Regions from separate parts of the Sporosarcina sp. CAU 1771 genome, predicted to be linked through region 3. Evidence: predicted binding sites of a transcription regulator. Region 3 holds the regulator's gene; each other region holds the start of a gene.
The links. The regulator Rex, encoded in region 3, represses fermentation and respiration genes when NADH is low (regulators of the CRP and FNR family bind a similar motif). The targets are predictions, from matches to a motif close to TTGTGAAATATTTCACAA.
Positions count from the first base shown of each region.

Region 1: a site for Rex is predicted at 3,517-3,534, ahead of ACXYMX_RS00045 (cytochrome c oxidase subunit 2A). Genes of this name have one in related genera too.
Region 2: a site for Rex is predicted at 2,121-2,138, ahead of ACXYMX_RS14925 (cytochrome c oxidase subunit 2A). Genes of this name have one in related genera too.

Region 1 covers NZ_JBTLRN010000001.1:7,987-14,203, forward strand. Annotated here, with positions in the region: gene ACXYMX_RS00030 (malic enzyme-like NAD(P)-binding protein) at 1-1,010, shown strand, start outside; gene ACXYMX_RS00035 (b(o/a)3-type cytochrome-c oxidase subunit 1) at 1,089-2,744, opposite strand; gene ACXYMX_RS00040 (cytochrome c oxidase subunit II) at 2,741-3,247, opposite strand; gene ACXYMX_RS00045 (cytochrome c oxidase subunit 2A) at 3,273-3,413, opposite strand; gene ACXYMX_RS00050 (glucosamine-6-phosphate deaminase) at 3,676-4,377, shown strand; gene ACXYMX_RS00055 (accessory Sec system S-layer assembly protein) at 5,335-6,217, opposite strand, start outside.
Region 2 covers NZ_JBTLRN010000029.1:17,063-23,279, reverse strand. Annotated here, with positions in the region: gene ACXYMX_RS14935 (NAD(P)/FAD-dependent oxidoreductase) at 1-957, shown strand, start outside; gene ACXYMX_RS14930 (Crp/Fnr family transcriptional regulator) at 1,028-1,714, shown strand; gene ACXYMX_RS14925 (cytochrome c oxidase subunit 2A) at 2,198-2,347, shown strand; gene ACXYMX_RS14920 (cytochrome c oxidase subunit II) at 2,360-2,827, shown strand; gene ACXYMX_RS14915 (cbb3-type cytochrome c oxidase subunit I) at 2,842-4,521, shown strand; gene ACXYMX_RS14910 (SCO family protein) at 4,601-5,239, shown strand; gene ACXYMX_RS14905 (hypothetical protein) at 5,236-5,805, shown strand; gene ACXYMX_RS14900 (translation initiation factor 2) at 5,861-6,136, opposite strand.
Region 3 covers NZ_JBTLRN010000011.1:4,071-10,287, forward strand. Annotated here, with positions in the region: gene ACXYMX_RS09270 (ABC-F family ATP-binding cassette domain-containing protein) at 1-1,621, opposite strand, end outside; gene ACXYMX_RS09275 (redox-sensing transcriptional repressor Rex) at 1,855-2,505, shown strand; gene ACXYMX_RS09280 (twin-arginine translocase TatA/TatE family subunit) at 2,604-2,789, shown strand; gene tatC (twin-arginine translocase subunit TatC) at 2,807-3,586, shown strand; gene ACXYMX_RS09290 (CPBP family intramembrane glutamic endopeptidase) at 3,629-4,363, opposite strand; gene groES (co-chaperone GroES) at 4,550-4,834, shown strand; gene groL (chaperonin GroEL) at 4,887-6,217, shown strand, end outside.

The DNA.
Region 1 (6,217 bases), on a different contig from region 3:
TCCGTTCCCTTGGAGACCTTCGCCGAGTGTACACACCAGGCGTTGCAAACGTTTGTGAATTAATTAAAAAAGATCCGGAACAAGCAAATTACTTCACAGGTATTTCCAATACGGTTGCGATTGTGACAGATGGCACTGCGATTCTTGGTCTAGGTAATATTGGACCTGTTGCCGGCATGCCTGTAATGGAAGGGAAAGCTGTATTGCTCGATCAATTTGCTGGGATTAGCGGTATCCCGATCCTGCTCGATACAAGTGACCCAGATGAAGTTGTGAATACAGTGAAAAATATTTACAAAGGATTTGGTGGTATTCTTCTTGAAGATATCGGATCCCCACATTGTTTTGAAATCGAAGCGCGCCTAAAAGCAGAATTGCCAATTCCAGTCATGCATGATGATCAGCACGGAACTGCTGTTGTGGCGCTTGCGTCGGTCATCTCTGCTTGCAGACAGGCAGGCGTGAAGTTGGAAAATTCCGTTGTAGGGCAAATTGGACTTGGTGCCGCTGGTCTTGCGATTAGCCGTATGCTTATGGCTTATGGCGTGAAGGAAATGCTCGGTGTCGATAGAGACGAAGCGGCATGCCAACGACTTGTGGAACACGGTGGGACTGTTGTTGATTCATTGGAAAAGCTTATGACTACAGCAAATATTGTCATTGCAACGACAGGCGTTTCAGGATTAATCAAACCAGAGATGGTTCAAAAAGGACAAATTATTTTAGCACTTTCCAATCCAAGTGCAGAAATCGATCCAAGTGTTGCACTAGAAGCGGGAGCGGCTTTTGCAGCGGACGGACGTCAGGTAAATAACATTCTAGGTTTCCCTGGTATTTTCCGAGGAGCACTTAATGCTCGAGCAAAGGAAATATCGTATCCGATGTTAATCGCGGCTGCTCTTGCAATTGTTGAAAGTACTAAACCGAATGATTTGGTACCTCATCCTTTAGATCCAAATGTCCACGAAAATGTAGCTGCCGCTGTTGAACGCGTCGCTCTTTCTAAATAAAATACAAACTAAAAACTGCTATGCATTTCAGATAATCTCTGAAAGGACATAGCAGTTTTTTAATTTACAACTATCTATTTACTTCCCGATCGGCCAGTCAAATGGCGGCGAGCCTGGTGGAGAGTGGTTAATAATTTCAATTACTGGAATCGTATACGCAAAGAGAATGAGCGCGAGCGTTATTCCAACCCATAAATACCAGTTTTCGAGGTATTTCGGTGTAGGTTCTGCATCGATTTCCTCTTCCGCGATTGGATACTCTTGAATCCCTTTCGGCGCAAAGAATGCGAGTTTGAAGAAAATATAGACCATCAAGACAGTTCCTACAAACAGAATCGAACCTCCAATTGCTTGTGCAAGTTGGTAGTTCAGCCAAGTGGCAACTTGCTCACCACCCGCGTACTCTGAGAAACTCGAACGACGAGGTCCACCGAGTAATCCTTGAATATGCATCGAACCAGACATAATAATCATACCAATTGTCCAGATCCATGTTTGAATTAAACCGAGTTTATTGATGCTTGGCGTCAAACGTCTTCCAGTTAAATGTGGAACTAGCCAATACGTAATCCCAAAGAACGTAAGGATCACTGTTGTAGCAGCAGTTAAGTGGAAGTGACCTGTAATCCATATCGTATTATGAACAAGTGCGTTCATTTGGTGAGATGCGTTGATGATTCCACCCGCACCCCCTGGGATAAATGCAACCATACCGATGAAAGGTGCAAGGAAACGTACATCTTTCCATGGAAGTGCTTTGATCCAACCAAATGTACTCTTAAATCCTTTTCTGCGTCCAGCCGTTTCAAACGTCGCAAAAATGGAGAAAGCTGTCATCAGTGTAGGAATAACAACCATAAATGTTAATACAACTTGAATAAACTTCCATGTCGAATCAATTCCCGGCTCTGTAAGTTGATGGTGAAAGCCTACAGGGATAGAGAACATGAGCAACAAGATAAACGAGAGTCTTGCAAGTGAATCACTAAATAATTTCCCGCCAACAATTTTTGGAATGATTGCATACCATGCCATATATGCAGGAAGCAACCAAAAGTAAACGAGTGGATGACCAAAATACCAAAATAATGTACGACTTAATAGAACGTTAATCGTTTCTGCATAACCAAGTGACCATGGGATGAATAAAACAAGAACGGATACCGCAACTCCTAGGGAAGCGATCACCCACATAATCATATTGATCGTTACCATGAATGCAAGAAGTGGTGATTTCTCACCTTTATGTGCTTTCTTCCACACATAAAGCTGGCGGAAATTCACAGCCGCTGCAATCCAACTTCCGATAATAACAAATGCCAATCCAAAATAAAATACCGGATGTGCGCGTAATGGCGCATAAAATGTATATAGTACAGATGCTTGACCGACTAGAATTGTAATAGCTGCCATTATCGTACCGACTAACATAACCCAGAAGGATAGCCATGCGACTTTGAGTTGTTTATCCGATATTCCAACCGTTTTCCCCATAAGAGAGAATTGGAAGCCAATAATGAAAAATGTTGTTAACACAAGACCTAAAATAACACCGTGAACTGTTAAAATTGTGTAATAGTCAATACCCCAAGGCAATGTGTATTTTCCAGAACGGACGAGAGTTTGTAAAAGTCCCATTAAGCCACCAATTAATAGTGAAATGAACGTGACGTACATGAAGGACATATAAAGTCTGGATTCTTTTTTAGAAAAAGTACGTTGATTTGTTGTCATTCTTCATACACCTCCACTGTTCCATACATTAAATGGTGACCGATTCCACAATATTCATTACAAACAATTGTAAATTCACCTGTGTTCTTCATAACAGCCTCAAAGCGACTTATATGTCCCGGCTCAAGCATCATATTGACGTTTGTTCCTGCAACCTGGAAGCCGTGCACAACGTCTGTAGTAGTAGATTGAAAGAGGACTGTTGATCCTTTTGGAACGCGAATTGTAGAAACCGAATCGCCGTTCTCGTCTTTACCAAAATCATAGTTAAAAGCAGAAGCAACCATATTCACAACATATCTTCCGTTCCCTTGATCTTGCAAGCCAAGATTCTCAGGTTGAAAAGCCTCATGTGCTTCGACATTTTGTGGATCGATGGTTTCAATGTGACTTGGTGGATGTGTGCCTTTCCAAAAGGCAGCAAATCCAATAATAGCTAAGAATAGAACGAGAGATCCTACTCCGAAAGTAAGCCATATTTTTTCGTATTTGTGTAAATGCAAGTTAACCACTCCAATCAATAATTAATTATCTAGAAATAAATAGTGCGTAAATGCCAAACCAAGAGATAAGAATAAAAACACCTAGCAACATAACAGCTATAAATGTACCTTTTAAACTAATCGAAGATTCATTGTTGGTCGGCTGTCTATTAAAGTCTTTACCCAATAATCTCACTCCTTTCTTAATCTACATATGGGAATCCCTGTTGCCTTAATAATAATGGAATGTCGAATTATAGAAATAAGGGAATTCCCTATGTTCGACTCAAAAGTGAAAGAATTCACATTTAGTTCACAAAGTGTTGATAGATACGACAAATGTTAAGAGAATGGGTGTGGTATTCATAAAAAGGATATTAGTTGACCAACACTTTAAGAAAAACTACAATTAAATTACAGTAGAAGTCAAACGAAAGTAGGGTAAGAATATGAGTAAGTTAAACCTCGTCAAAGTAACATCCCCGGAGGATGGCGCGGAAAAGGTATTTGAAATCATTCAAGAAGAGTTAAAAAATGACCGTTTACATGTAATTGGTCTTGCAACGGGAAGTACAATGATTCCTGTTTATAATAAATGGACAGAGTCGGATTTAGATTTTGAAAACGTAACAACATTTAATCTAGATGAGTATGTAGGGATGGCACCAACAAACCCGAATAGTTATGCATATTTTATGAATGAGCATCTTTTTGACAAAAAGAAGTTTAAAACAGTGAACTTATTAGATGGTTTGGCAACGGACTTAAATGAGGAATGTGCTTCTTATGAGGCTTTGCTAGACAAAAATCCACTAGATATTCAATTGCTTGGTGTTGGAGTGAATGGTCATATTGCATTCAATGAACCTGGAACTGCATTTGAATCGTTAACGCATGTTGCGGAACTAACGGATTCTACGCTAGGTGTGAACAGTCAATACTTTTCGAATGACGAACAAATCCCTAATACGGCATTGACGATGGGGATTCAATCGATAACAAATTCAAAAAAGCTACTATTGTTAGCATTTGGTGAACAAAAACGCGAAGCAATTTCAAAGTTGCTCGAAGGATCGATTACGAAAGAGTGGCCAATTACAAAACTCTTGCATCATGACGATGTAACAGTCATAACTGATTTAGATATTTAACATAAAAGAAGGCAAACTCCCAATTGAGAGTTTGCCTTCTTTTATGTTAGCTCTGTTAAATAATAATAATCAAGCATATTACAAAATCGTGCTGTTGATTTCCGTTTCAGACCCAAAGTGCGGAAAGATAAAGTGCAATCTTTCCCTAACGCGTTCCGGAGGGCAGCCGGTGGACCAACCCGTTCGCAAAGATGTGCTCATAACACTACGTTTTTATTCGCAAAAGCCGTGCTTCGTTACGGCTTTCGCTCTCGTTGGTTGTTTCACCTGACCTGCTGACCCTCTCGGAGTCGCCGTCTTCCACTTCAATCAACTAGGAGTGTGCAAATCGTATGATTGCTCCACTCTGATTTCTGTATTAACCATGAAGTTAAAACGAACTAGCGCAGAAGCGACAAGTGTGAGCCGAAGTAGTAAGACCGACAGTGAACTTTCTGACGGGCTTACTACGGGAGGCCATCACCAAGCGACGAAGCGATATTTTCAGGCCTTCCACTCGACCAGGAATGTACAAATTCTTTATCAACTACCAACATAATTATTTAACATTGCTTTTATGTTAACGATTTATTCTATTTATATATCCGGTTTCAAAAAAAGGGGAGATTGGATGATGAAACGAATCGTATGAGAATTCCCCAGTCGCCCTCTTTTGGAGATTGGATTTCTTGGAGGTTATTGTAGATGGTCTATCGTTTTTATATAAAGGTTCATATTCGCCCGCGGCATGATCAAAGTCAGAATGGATTCGTTGAAAGTTGTCAGCATTGTCCCGTTTTATTCGTTCTCTGAAAAAACGGCTATCTTGCTTCATCTTACTTGCACTCCTTCCTGAAAAAGGTTGATTGATTATTCAGACAGTATATGTATACCCTTTTTACGATTAAATAAACCCAAATACGAAAAAAAGACACTTCCCAAGTGAAATCGGAAAATGTCTGTTAAAAGTGTAACGCATTATTGCTGAGGTACGCGCGCAACCCAACGAGAAATATCAGGTTCTGTGATTTGAACAAGTTCTTTCGGATAAATAAATGTCCATGGTTTCGTTGTGTTCGCTTTTACTGCTAGCGGTGCAAGTTTGAAAGACCCGTTAGCAATTGTATTTCCACCGGCATCCAGCAGTTCAAGTGGTAGTTGTTCAATGTTAATTTGCTTGGAATGACCGTTACGGATAAATACAGAAGCAGCAATGCTCCCATCATCCTGAAGTTTAATTTGGAATCCGCTAATATTCACTTCTCTAGGTTTTAGTTTAGGTAGTGTCTCAACGACGTTTTCAAGGCTTTCTTTTTGCTCGGTAGACAAGCCTTCTTCCCATGCACTATCTAAATCTAGTTTATGTGGAATAAGAGATTGTACGTTGAAAACAAGTTTCCAATTGTCTGCAGGGAGTTGTTCTGTAAATGTATTCTCTTTTGTGAAAGCAAATATCCACGGTCGTGCGCTTCGTGCAGGAATATTGCCCAGTTCATTTAAATCGAACTCTTGAGAAGCGAGTGTTTCTCCGTCTTCGTCTAAAAGCATGAGCTCGACTTCGCCTACATTAATTTCTTGGTCGAGAGAAGAGCGGAAAAATGCTTTCACGAGCCAGTTGTCATTTGCAGGGTCAACTTCAACATCAATTCCAGATAGGGAAATTTGATTCGGTTGGAGTGGTTCAAGTTCATTCGCTAGAAATCGAAAAACATAATCCTGCTCTTGTGGAACCTTCCAATTTGGATGTAAAGAAAGACTCGTTTCAATTTCTCCTACTCCATCTGAAGTTTCCACGTTCGTTAAGATTTCCTGTGAATCAATCGTGCTATCTGTTCCTGTTTTATCGGTTTTCTTAAAAAAT
Region 2 (6,217 bases), on a different contig from region 3:
AAAGCGTGGTATGGACTTGCGAAAGCGGGGGCGGCTTATTATTCGTCCCTCATCGACCAATTGCATGCGGACGGGGAAACGGATACGGGGTACGAGCAAGTGGGGGCAATTAGCTTGCATTCAGATGTGGACAAGTTAAAGCAAATGGTGAAGCGAGCAACAGAGAGGCGCGAAGATGCACCTGAAATTGGAGATATTGAACAGCTGACATCGGAAGAAACAGTGGATCTCTTTCCACCACTAACCGATAACTTTGGTTCCGTTCGAGTGAGTGGGGCGGCACGTGTAAATGGACGCGCACTTCGTGATGCGCTGAACAATGCGGCGAAGAAACATGGTGCCGAATACATTTATGGTTCTGCGAAGTTACTTTTTTCATCCAATCAAGTGACGGGTGTCCAAGTTGGAGAAGAAGTCTATACAGCGGATACCGTTTTGGTTACGGCAGGCGCATGGGCTGACGAACTCCTTGAACCACTCGGAGTAGATGTACAAATCTTTTCACAAAAAGCACAAATTATTCATCTACAACTTGAAACGAAAGATACAAATACTTGGCCAGTTGTCATGCCTCCTCACGATCAGTACATCGTTCCTTTTGACGATGGGCGTATCGTAATTGGTGCGACGCATGAAAACGACTTTGGATTTGACCAACGAATTACTGCGGGTGGACTACATGAAGTGTTGGACAAAGCACTCGCAACTGCACCTGGGTTAGCTGAAGGTGAATTTGCCGAAGCACGCGTTGGGTTTCGCCCATTTACGCCGGGGTTTCTTCCGGTAATAGGAGCTATTCCAGGCGTCGAAGGATTGCTGATGGCAAATGGTCTTGGTGCATCTGGTTTAACAGTAGGTCCATTCTTAGGCGAACAGCTTGCAAAACTAGCCTGCGGAGAGCCTTTAGAAATTGAGCTAGACTTGTACAGTGTTTCTCCAAAAGTCTTGGAATCCTAATTTTTATGATAAAATAGAAGTAGTAGAATCTTCTAAAGCTGCATACCGTACTTAGAGGGGAGGGAATCCTTTGCTAACGTTAAAGAAAATCTTACGAGATGTACCTCTTTTTAAAGACTTATCTGATGAAGAAATCGAACCGTTTTATGATATTGCAAGGAAGCAAAGCTTTGCAGATAAAAGCATGATTTTTATGCATGAAGCTCCGGTAACCCAAGTTTTTATTATCGCGACGGGAAAAGTTAAAGTGTTTAGAAATGATATCATTGGAAAAGAACAAATTATTTGTGTTAAACAAAGTGGAGATTTGTTTCCCCATGTTGGATTTTTCCGGCCGGGAAACTATCCAGCACACGCGCAAGCAATAGAGGATACAGTTCTCTTCTCCATTTCAATAAAAGACTTTGAAAAAGTGCTCGTTGTGAATCCTCACTTATCGATAAAGTTATTACGTGTGTTAGGCGATCGAATTGTCGAACTGCAACAACGTTTGGAAGAAATGTCGCTTCGGAGTACTAACGAACGTATTCTTCTACTCCTCCAGCGACTTTGTGAAACACATAGCAGTGTGCAGCCGGATGGTTGGATACAAATCAACACCAAATTCACAAATGCAGATCTTGCGAATATGATTGGTACGACGAGAGAATCTGTGAATCGAATGATTTCCCAACTGAAAAAAGAAGGATCGCTGAAAGTGAAAGACGGTCAATATGTGATTTGTCCGGACAAAGTTAAGGAAAATGTATTTATATAAGAAAGTCCAATTCCCAAATGATGCAGAAATGCATCGTTTGGGGATTTTTTTATGGAGTTTTTTGCGAAGTCCAACGTATTGGGCCAGTAGTTCAACCAATGGCATTCGAAGTGCAACCTTCCTCGCGAGTAGTACAACCAATTGCCTCCGTAGTGCAACGTTACCCATCGGCGTCCGAATCCTACGATCTCATACTCGCCTGCTATATTAAACGCAGACTTGTCTATTTGAAATAGCTAGGTAGCCTCGAAGTGTTCATAAGATTGTCACTATTTATTCCGTCGAAATATAGTGCTGGAAATGTGTTTTTTTATTAGTGTAAACGTTGATGTAAAGCCATTTATAAGTAATGAAAATCAACATCACAGACATTCAATTCACTCAAGTGTAAAACCGACCAATTTCAGTGTGATTTAAATCACATTACTGAGAATGATTATCACTTATTCTCAAAGTAACAAGAAAATAAAGGAGCTGAACGTGATGGAAATCGAAAAATTGAGCAATCAGGAGAAAGTAGAAACTGAAAACGATTCATCGCTAAAAGGAACTATGTTTTCAGTTGGTGTTGTAGGAGCAGTCATTGTCTTTATGTGGGCTTTACTTTTTGTCATTTACATGTACCGAGTATAGGGAGGGATAAATATGAAAATGCATCGACATGAAGAAGTGTGGTTGATTATTAGTGTAAGTATTCTTGTACTATTTATGGTCGTTGTCGGGTATCAAACATTTGCATTAGGCATGGGGCCCCCAAGTCACAAGGAAACAATTGATCCTCAAAAAGTGGACCAAACTGCACCGTTTGATAATCCGGGTATTTTTGAAACGGGAGAGAATAAATATGAGGTCGTTATGACACTTGAAATCTTTAGTTTCGTACCGGGTGACATTGAAGTTCCAGTAGGTTCAGAAGTTACGTTCATTATGACATCAAAGGATGTTGTCCACGGATTCCAAGTAGCAGGAACAAATCTGAACGCGATGGTTATGCCAGGACACATTCAAAAAATCACTCAGAAGTTTGATAAACCCGGTGAATACCTAGTGTTATGTAACGAGTACTGTGGAATCGGTCACCAAATGATGAGTACAACAATTACTGTTAAATAAAGGAGGGGAGTACTATGAGTAAAGCAATTTCACAAACGATTAAAGAGAAAACAAATCGAGCTATGGGTGTGAATGCAGCAGATGCAAAGTTAACTAGATCATTTATGGTAGTTGCATTTATCGCACTCTTAGTTGGTGGCGTATTAGGACTTTTACAAGGGCTTGAACGTGCAGGATTAATTCAGTTGCCTCATTGGTTTGATTATTATCAAGTATTAACAGCACATGGAATACTGCTAGTTATCGTTTTAACGATGTTCTTCACAATCGGTTATTTCTACTCAGGATTATCCCACACATTAGGTGGGTTACTACCAAAAGTACGAAAAATGGGTTGGATAGGATTCTGGATGCAAATCGTTGGTTTAGTAATTGCAGTTATTCCGGTGTTAACAGGTCGAGCGTCTGTCCTTTACACATTCTATCCACCAATGGCTGCGTCACCTGACTTTTACATCGGTCTAGCGATTCTAGTACTGGGTGTGTGGGTTTGTACATTCGGAGTATTCATTAACGTCGCGCACTGGAGAAAAGTGAATAAAGGGAAGCATATTCCAATATTTGCATTCTTCGCAATGGGTGTTTTTACACTTATGTTTTTCGGAAGTATCGGCGTCACAATCGAAGTCATCACGTTGATATTCTGGTCAGCTGGAATACTTCCGACAATTAACGTCATGGTCAGCCGTACATTATTCTGGGCTTTCGGTCATACGCTCGTTAACATTTGGTATCTAACGGCAGTATCGGCATGGTATGTGATCGTACCGAAAATTATCGGTGGCAGACGCTTTAGCGATACATTAACTCGAGTCGTTGTCATTCTGATCGTGATCACAAACATTCCTGGAGGCTTTCACCACCAAATTGTTGACCCTGGAATGTCGCAAACGCTTAAGTATCTACACACGTTCATGAGCTTGTCAATCGCGTTTCCATCCTTGATGACAGCATTCGCTATGTTCTACGTCTTTGAACGTACGGGCAGAAAACTTGGAGGAAAAGGATTGTTTGGTTGGCTCAAAAAATTGCCATGGGGAGACGTTCGTTTCTTGGCACCGATGATTGCAATGATTGCATTCATTCCTGCAGGAGCTGGAGGAATTGCACAAACAACGAACCAATTGAACCAAGTTGTTCATAACACAATGTGGGTAGTTGGTCACTTCCACTTAACAGTCGGCACATCCGTTATTCTAACCTTCTTTGGTATCAGTTACTGGTTAATTCCACATCTTTCTAATCGTGTTCTAACGCCAAAGATGAATAAAATCGGGGTCGTTCAAACACTTATTTGGACGGTTGGGATGATCTTTATGTCAGGTGCCATGCACTGGGTTGGGCTACTCGGTTCTCCGAGAAGAACTTCCTATACAACATACGGGGATAGCGCAACGGCCCTTTCTTGGGATCCCTATATGATGTTCATCGCAATTGGTGGGACGCTGCTTATCATCGGGGTAGTGATTCAAGTCTTCGCAGTGTTCAATATGATGTTCTTCGCTCCAAAAGGAGTAACTGAGTTCCCGATTGCGGAGCCAGAGGATTCAGAAGATAAAACACCGATGTGGACAGATCGCTGGGGCTTATGGATTGTACTCATGTTGCTTCTCGTATCGATGGGGTATGTCATCCCACTCGTCGACTTTATCGTCAACGCACCCCCAGGTTCTCCACCATTTAAAACATGGTAACTAGTTAATTGATGAAGAGGTAATCGTCTACAACGAGTTGCTTCTTCTTTTTATAAAACGTTCTTAGGATGTGATTGAAGTGCTTAAAAACCAATATCAAACAATCGCTTTACTCGTCGTACTAGTTTTTGGTGTCGTGTTGTTTTATGTGGGAACGGACGGATTTACTGCATACACCGCTGAAACCGCTCGGGTGAACCAATTGATTGAGGAAAAGCCTCAATTTCCAGAAGTCACGTTAGAGGATAGTCTCGGGCAAGAATATCTGTTTTCTGAATTTAAGGATCGCTATGTACTTATTACATTTTTTTATACTTCTTGCACGACTGTTTGTCTGGAATTGGAAATGAACATGTCCATGGTGATGGACTCGCTTCCAAAAGCGTATCTTGGAGAAGATATTGTCTTTTTAAGCATTAGTTTTGATCCTGAACGAGATCACCCAGAACGATTAACGGAATACGCGAGTTATTTTAGTGCAGATGAAGAAAACTGGCGAATGGCTCGAATTAATGATCCTGTGGAATTAACCAATTTATTAGATGAATTTGGTGTCATCGTCATTCCGGATGATTATGGAAATATCGCACACAACTCCGCTTTTTATTTAGTTGATAAAGAAGGAAGTCTTATCGATGTAATGGACTATACAAAAGTGGACGAAGCATCAGAAAAAGTACGGAGCATTCTTGAGCGAGAAGTGGGGGATGGAACATGAAACAATCACTCTATGGGTTGATATTATTTCTCTTCCTCATTCTCCCGCCAGTCGCGAACTTAGTAGAGTCAATAATGATCATGCATATGCATGTGCAAATGCCACTCCTTCTCTTTTCAGGCTTCCTAATGGCACGGGGCTTTCAGTTGAAATTCCCTAGATTTTTTGAAAAGTGGAATGGAAATGGGATACCAGGCATTACGCTTTTTATCATCATCTTGGTGTACTGGATGATTCCACGAACAATGGACGAAGCACTAACGATTCAAAGTGTGGAGATCTTCAAGTTTATAAGTCTCCCGTTCCTTGCTGGAATTCCATTGCGAGATAGCTGGAAGAAAATAAAAACGATTGGCCAAAACAGTGTGTTGATTGGGATGACCGTTTTGTTTTTCGGATTGGGCTTCCTCTATGTATTAGCACCTGTGCAGCTTTGCAACAACTATTTACTCATTGAACAAATCACACTCGGTTGGGGATTTTTGACGATGGCCATCTGTTTTGTCATCTACTTGTTCTACTTTGCATTCTCGGGTTCATCTGAAGAAGAGGTAGAAGAAAGTTGAAACAAAATCCTACGTTAGTGATGTTTCGTGAGTTATTTATGACTGGGACAAAATGTTATCGATATCGACGCTCCATCCTTTCTATTTTACGAGCTAAGTGATCAATCTGCTTTTGCATACGTTCTAATTGGCCGGTTAGATCTAATTGGTTTGAAGTGTTTTGGTTTGTACTAGTTGTCTTTTCCAACTCTTGTAACGAAATTCCTGCAGCAATAGCTTGAAGCGCATCACCTAATGTTGAAAGTGTACTTCCGATTAATGTGAGTCTAGCCGCATATAGATCAGGTGACTCAGTATTTTGCCCCGTTTGATTAGTAAAGGCGTTATTCATTTTTGCACACCTCGATTATTTTATGGATTCTTATTAGATATATGAAATACCAAACAATAAAATGAGCAAATCAGGGGCCTT
Region 3 (6,217 bases):
CTTCTTGCTCAAGTTTCTTTTCGACAAAGTAATCATAGTCCCCCAAATATTCCACAGCACCGTCAGCGCTAATATCAATGACTTTCGTTGCGATTCGATTGATAAAGTACCGATCGTGGGAAACGAAAATAAGGGTGCCCGGAAAATAATCCAAGGCATTTTCAAGTACTTCTTTGCTATCTAAGTCCAAATGGTTTGTCGGTTCATCGAGTATTAACGTGTTCGACTTTTTCAGCATTAGTTTAGCAAGCGATAATCTAGCCTTTTCACCACCGGATAAAGAAGTGACGGGTTTACCAGCATCGTCTCCCGTGAATAAGAAACGACCTAGGACGGCGCGTATATCTTTTTCATTCATCAACGGCCAATCATCCCAAATTTCTTGGAGAACTGTTCCAGTGCCTATCAGAGTTGCTTGTTCCTGGTCATAGTATCCAAACTGAACGTTTGTCCCGTATCGAATTGTTCCATCAAGTGGAGGTTGCTTACTAATAATTGTTTTTAATAAAGTGGACTTCCCTACTCCGTTTGGTCCGATAATTGCTATACGATCACCTCGGTAAGCTCGTAAGTGAAGACCTTGTGAAACGGGCGTAGTATCATAACCGATTGCTAAGTCATCAAAAGCTAAAACGTCATTCCCACTTTGTCGGTCAATTTCAAACGTGAAGCTTGCGGATTTCTCATCACCATCTGGAGAATCCATCCATTCTGTACGTTCAAGTACTTTCCGACGGCTTTGAGCCATTTTTGATGTCGATGCACGAGCTATATTTCGTTGAACAAAATCTTCAAGTTTAGCTTTTTCACTCGACTCGCGTTCATATAATTTCCGATCGCGTTCATAGTTTTTTGCTTTTTCATCTAGATAGTTACTATAGTTCCCTGTGAACTTCGATACTTTTGTTCTTGAAACTTCATAGACAAGAGTCACGATTTCATCAAGGAAATAACGGTCATGTGAAACGACAAGAAGTGCACCTTCGTATCCAACTAGGTATTTTTCCAACCATCCAAGTGTTTCAATATCTAGATGGTTGGTAGGCTCATCAAGAATGAGGAGGTCGGGTCTGCTTAGAAGCATTTTTGCGAGGGCGAGCCTAGTTTTTTGACCTCCCGAAAGTAGATGGACGGCTTTTTCATAATCCTCTGGGTAGAAGCGCATTCCGTGTAATACGGAGCGGGTTTCCGATTCGTATTGATAACCGCCGAGATCTTTGAATTCAATTTGTAGACTGTCATATTCACTCATCACACGTGCGTAAGTATCAGGATGATTATAAACATCAGGATCAGCCATTTGCTGTTCAAGGGACCGGATGCGTTTCTCCATGATGTGAAGGGGTTCAAAAACAGTCATCATTTCATCCCAAACGGTTAGCTTTGAATCAAGCCCAGAATGTTGTTCGAGATAACCGATTCGTATCCCTTTAGGAATCATCAAATCTCCTGAATCAAAAGACATCTCACCTGCAATTATTTTAAGTAACGTAGATTTACCTGCACCGTTTCTACCTACGAGTGCAATGCGATCACGATGCTGTACTTCAAGTTGAACATTTTCCAATATATTTGTTCCTGAGAATGATTTTATAAGTCCGTTCACTTGTAAAACAATCATACTGAACACCTCTATTCATTTACAATTGTAATAGAACTGTACAAAGCATGCAATGACTGACTTTACAATCAACTTCTAATGCTGTACGATAAAAGCGCCTTGAAGAAGAGAAGAAGGTATCCTAAGTGCACCATATCGTGGTGCAACAAAGGTGTTCATCCAGATTGCCGCGCTTCAAAGTCTGGATGCAATTATGCCGAGTCGTAATTGGTAGAGGTACAAGGAGGAGTAACATGGCAGGTGAACCAACCAAAATACCACAGGCGACGTCTAAACGTTTGCCACTCTATTATAGATTTCTTCAAAACTTTGCAAATGCTGGAAAGATGCGTCTTTCTTCAAGTGAATTAAGTGAAGTAATGAAAATAGATGCAGCTACGATCCGACGGGATTTTTCCCATTTTGGTGCATTGGGTAGAAAAGGATACGGATACGATGTGAAGTATCTCGTTAACTTTTTTCGAAAAGCACTTGATCAGGATGAAGAAACTGATGTTGCCCTAATTGGAGTCGGTAGTCTCGGAAGTGCATTTCTAAAATATAATTTCCAAAAGAATCATAACACCCGTATTGTCATTGCGTTTGATCCAAAAGCGCCGCTCGAGGGGAAAACGGTAAGTGGGATCCCAGTGTATCCACCGAGCCTGCTTGAGGAGAAGATGAAGGAATTTGGAATCGACCTAGTTCTTCTTACGGTCCCGGCACGAATAGCGCAGGAAGTAACAGATGAAGTTGTTGGAACAGGTATAAAAGGGATTCTAAATTTCACGCCTGTCCGTCTAGCGGTACCAGAATCTGTGCGAGTACATACGATTGATTTGTCTGTTGAACTGCAAACACTTATTTATTTCATTAAAAATGACGTAAAAGATTCACAATTTTAACTGCAGGTTGATAGTAATGTGAGCGATTATCGTGTAAAATGAGGTATATGTGAAGGAATATTTTTGTTCCTATCCAGAAAAGGATGGAGGTGTCCGAGATGCCAGGTCCAATGAGCTTGATTGTAATAGCAATCATTGCATTGCTTGTGTTCGGCCCGAAAAAGTTACCTGAAATCGGGAAGGCGTTCGGTTCTTCATTGCGTGAATTCAAAAACGCGACAAAAGGTCTCGCAGATGATGACGACGTGAAGAAAATTGATGATAAAAAAGAAGAACTGAAGTGAGTTAGGATGTCAGTCCGATGGAAGAGAAAAATTTAACAGTCATTGAACATATAGATGAAATTAGGAAACGGCTGATGTTAATCGTCGTTTTCTTTATTATTGCGGTTATCGGCAGTTTTTTTATTGCAACACCGATTATTAAGTTTCTGCAAATGCAATATACATCAGAAGTCCAAGGGGGACTAGGTGAAGAGAGTGTTTTGCACTCCTTTACTGTGCTAGACCCAATTATGATTTATTTGAAAGTTATCGTTTTCATTTCAATCATTCTAATTTCACCGATTATTATGTATCAATTATGGTCATTTGTATCACCAGGACTTCATGAAAAAGAACGCCGAGCAACTAGGAATTATATTCCGTTTACTTTTCTATTGTTCGTAGGTGGAGTTGCGTTTTCTTATTTTGTCTTGTTGCCCTATATAATGAAGTTCATGATTAATCTATCAGGCGAATTAGGAATTACTCAGACGATTGGTATTAATGAGTACTTCAGTTTTCTATTCCAAATCATGGTTCCTTTTGGAATTGTTTTCCAGTTACCGATTGTTCTCCTGTTTCTAACTAGATTAGGTATTGTAAATCCTGTGATGCTTGTTAAGATTCGTAAGTATGCTTACTTTGCTCTTTTCGTGCTTGCGGCATTTATAACGCCACCTGATTTGTTTTCACATTTATTTGTCACGGTTCCTTTGTTTGCACTGTATGAGTTAAGTGTTTTCATATCCCGCTTTGGCTATCGTAAGTTTTTAAAAGCCGAGCAAGAGCGTCAAATTGAAGAACATGAAAATAAATAAAAATGCTTTCAACCTTGATATTTAAGGTCGAAAGCATTTTTTTTATTGGAAAAATGATACGATCGACTTTTGCAATTCAGCCCATTTTAACCACTTATCATAATTCAACTGAACAATTGTAACGAAACCATTCATTAAAAGATGGGCAATGATTGGTGTGATTAAGCGTTTCGTTCGGTAATAAATATATGAAAATACAAGAGCCGGTGCCATGTAAATTAGTAAATGTTGCAATTCACCATGTACAGCGGCAAAAATCACTGCACTTAGTAAGGCGGCAATTATAAAGTTTGTTTTTTGGTACAGTCCACCAAAGAGTACCCGTCTAAATATAATTTCTTCAAGAAGTGGAGCAAAGAGAACAATTGAAATGATGATAATAGGAGAAACCTTTGCAATATCAGCTAGTAAAGCGGTGTTTTCAGAACCAGGCTCTACTCCCAATGCCATTTCAATGCTACCGGCTATCATTTGCCCTAGTAGAGCTAGGAAGAAGCCAATAACACCCCAGAGTACCGCTTTCCCGATAGAAGACTTTTTCCCATTGAACACGTGGAAGAATTTCTTTTTCGGATAAATAATTAAAAAGAAAACAATAGCTGCCAACGCATTTGTACTAAATAACGACCAAGCACTAGAACGATAAGCCTTATCTTCATCAGTGAAACTCGCATCCCACGGAAAACTTTCAAATAAATATTTTGCTACAAAAATGCTACCGACGTGCATAGCAATATAGGCAAGTATTAGGTATACATAGGTTTTTCGGTTCTTCAAAATGAACTTCCTTTCATATACATGGATGACGTTATTTTATCTGTTTTCAGGCAGATAAGCAAAGAGAAGGAAAGGGAGTGATTTTACTTGCAATATATCCGAATCTCTTTTAGAATAAATAATGTGTTAGCACTCCTGTTGAGTGAGTGCTAAAAAGAATATACTATCTCGAGGAGGTTGTTTCATTTGTTGAAACCATTAGGTGACCGTATCGTAATTGAATTAATTGAGGCAGAAGAAAAAACGCTAAGTGGCATTGTGCTACCAGATTCTGCACAGGAAAAGCCACAAGAAGGTAAAGTAGTTGCTGCTGGGGCTGGCCGTGTTCTAGATAACGGATCTCGTATCGACCTAGAAGTTAAAGAAGGCGATCGCATCATCTTCTCAAAATACTCAGGTACTGAAGTTAAATATGAAGGTAATGAATATCTAATTCTACGAGAGAGCGATGTTTTAGCAATCGTCGGTTAATCTTTCTAAATATTGATTTTAATTATATACAAAAACAGGAGGGTACTTATAAATGGCTAAAGAAATTAAGTTTAATGAAGATGCACGTGGATCTATGCTACGCGGTGTAAATACACTTGCAGATGCTGTAAAAGTTACACTTGGACCTAAAGGACGTAACGTAGTTCTTGAAAAGTCATTCGGTTCACCACTTATTACAAATGACGGAGTTACGATTGCACGTGAAATCGAACTTGAAGATGCATTTGAAAACATGGGTGCTAAACTAGTTGCTGAAGTAGCATCAAAAACAAATGAAATTGCTGGTGACGGAACAACAACTGCAACTGTTCTTGCTCAGGCTATGATTCATGAAGGTTTGAAAAACGTAACAGCGGGTGCGAACCCAGTTGGAATCCGTAAAGGAATCGAAAAAGCGGTTGCTACAGCTGTTGCAGGACTAAGTGAAATCTCTAAAGAAATCGAAGGAAAAGAGTCAATTGCACAAGTTGCAGCAATCTCTTCTGGAGACGAAGAAGTAGGGAAACTTATTGCAGAAGCTATGGAGCGCGTTGGCAACGACGGCGTAATTACAATCGAAGAGTCAAAAGGATTTACAACAGAACTTGACGTTGTAGAAGGTATGCAATTTGACCGTGGATATGCATCTGCATATATGGCAACAGATACGGACAAAATGGAAGCTGTTCTTGAGAACCCTTATATTTTAATTACAGATAAAAAGATTACAAATATCCAAGAAATTTTACCAGTTCTTGAGCAGGTTGTTCAACAAGGTAAGCCACTTCTTATGATTGCTGAAGACGTTGAAGGCGAAGCGCTTGCAACTCTTGTTGTGAACAAGCTACGTGGAACGTTTAACGCAGTTGCTGTTAAAGCACCTGGATTTGGGGATCGCCGTAAAGCTATGTTAGAAGATATTGCTACTCTAACTGGCGGAGAAGTGATCACTGAAGATCTTGGATTGGACCTTAAATCTACGGACATTACACAATTGGGCCGTGCATCGAAAGTTGTTGTTACAAAAGACAACACAACAATCGTTGAAGGCAATGGCGACTCTGACAAAATTGCAGGTCGTGTAAACCAAATCCGTACACAATTAGAAGAAACAACTTCTGAATTCGACAAAGAGAAGCTTCAAGAGCGTCTTGCTAAATTAGCAGGCGGCGTTGCAGTTATCAAAGTTGGAGCAGCTACTGAAACTGAGCTAAAAGAGCGTAAACTTCGTATTGAAGACGCATTGAACTCTACACGTGCAGCTGTTGAAGAAGGTATCGTATCTGGTGGTGGAACTGCACTAGTTAACGTATACAACAAAGTAGCTGAACTTATGGAGTCAACTGAAGGTGACGTTGCAACAGGTGTTAAAATCGTTCTTCG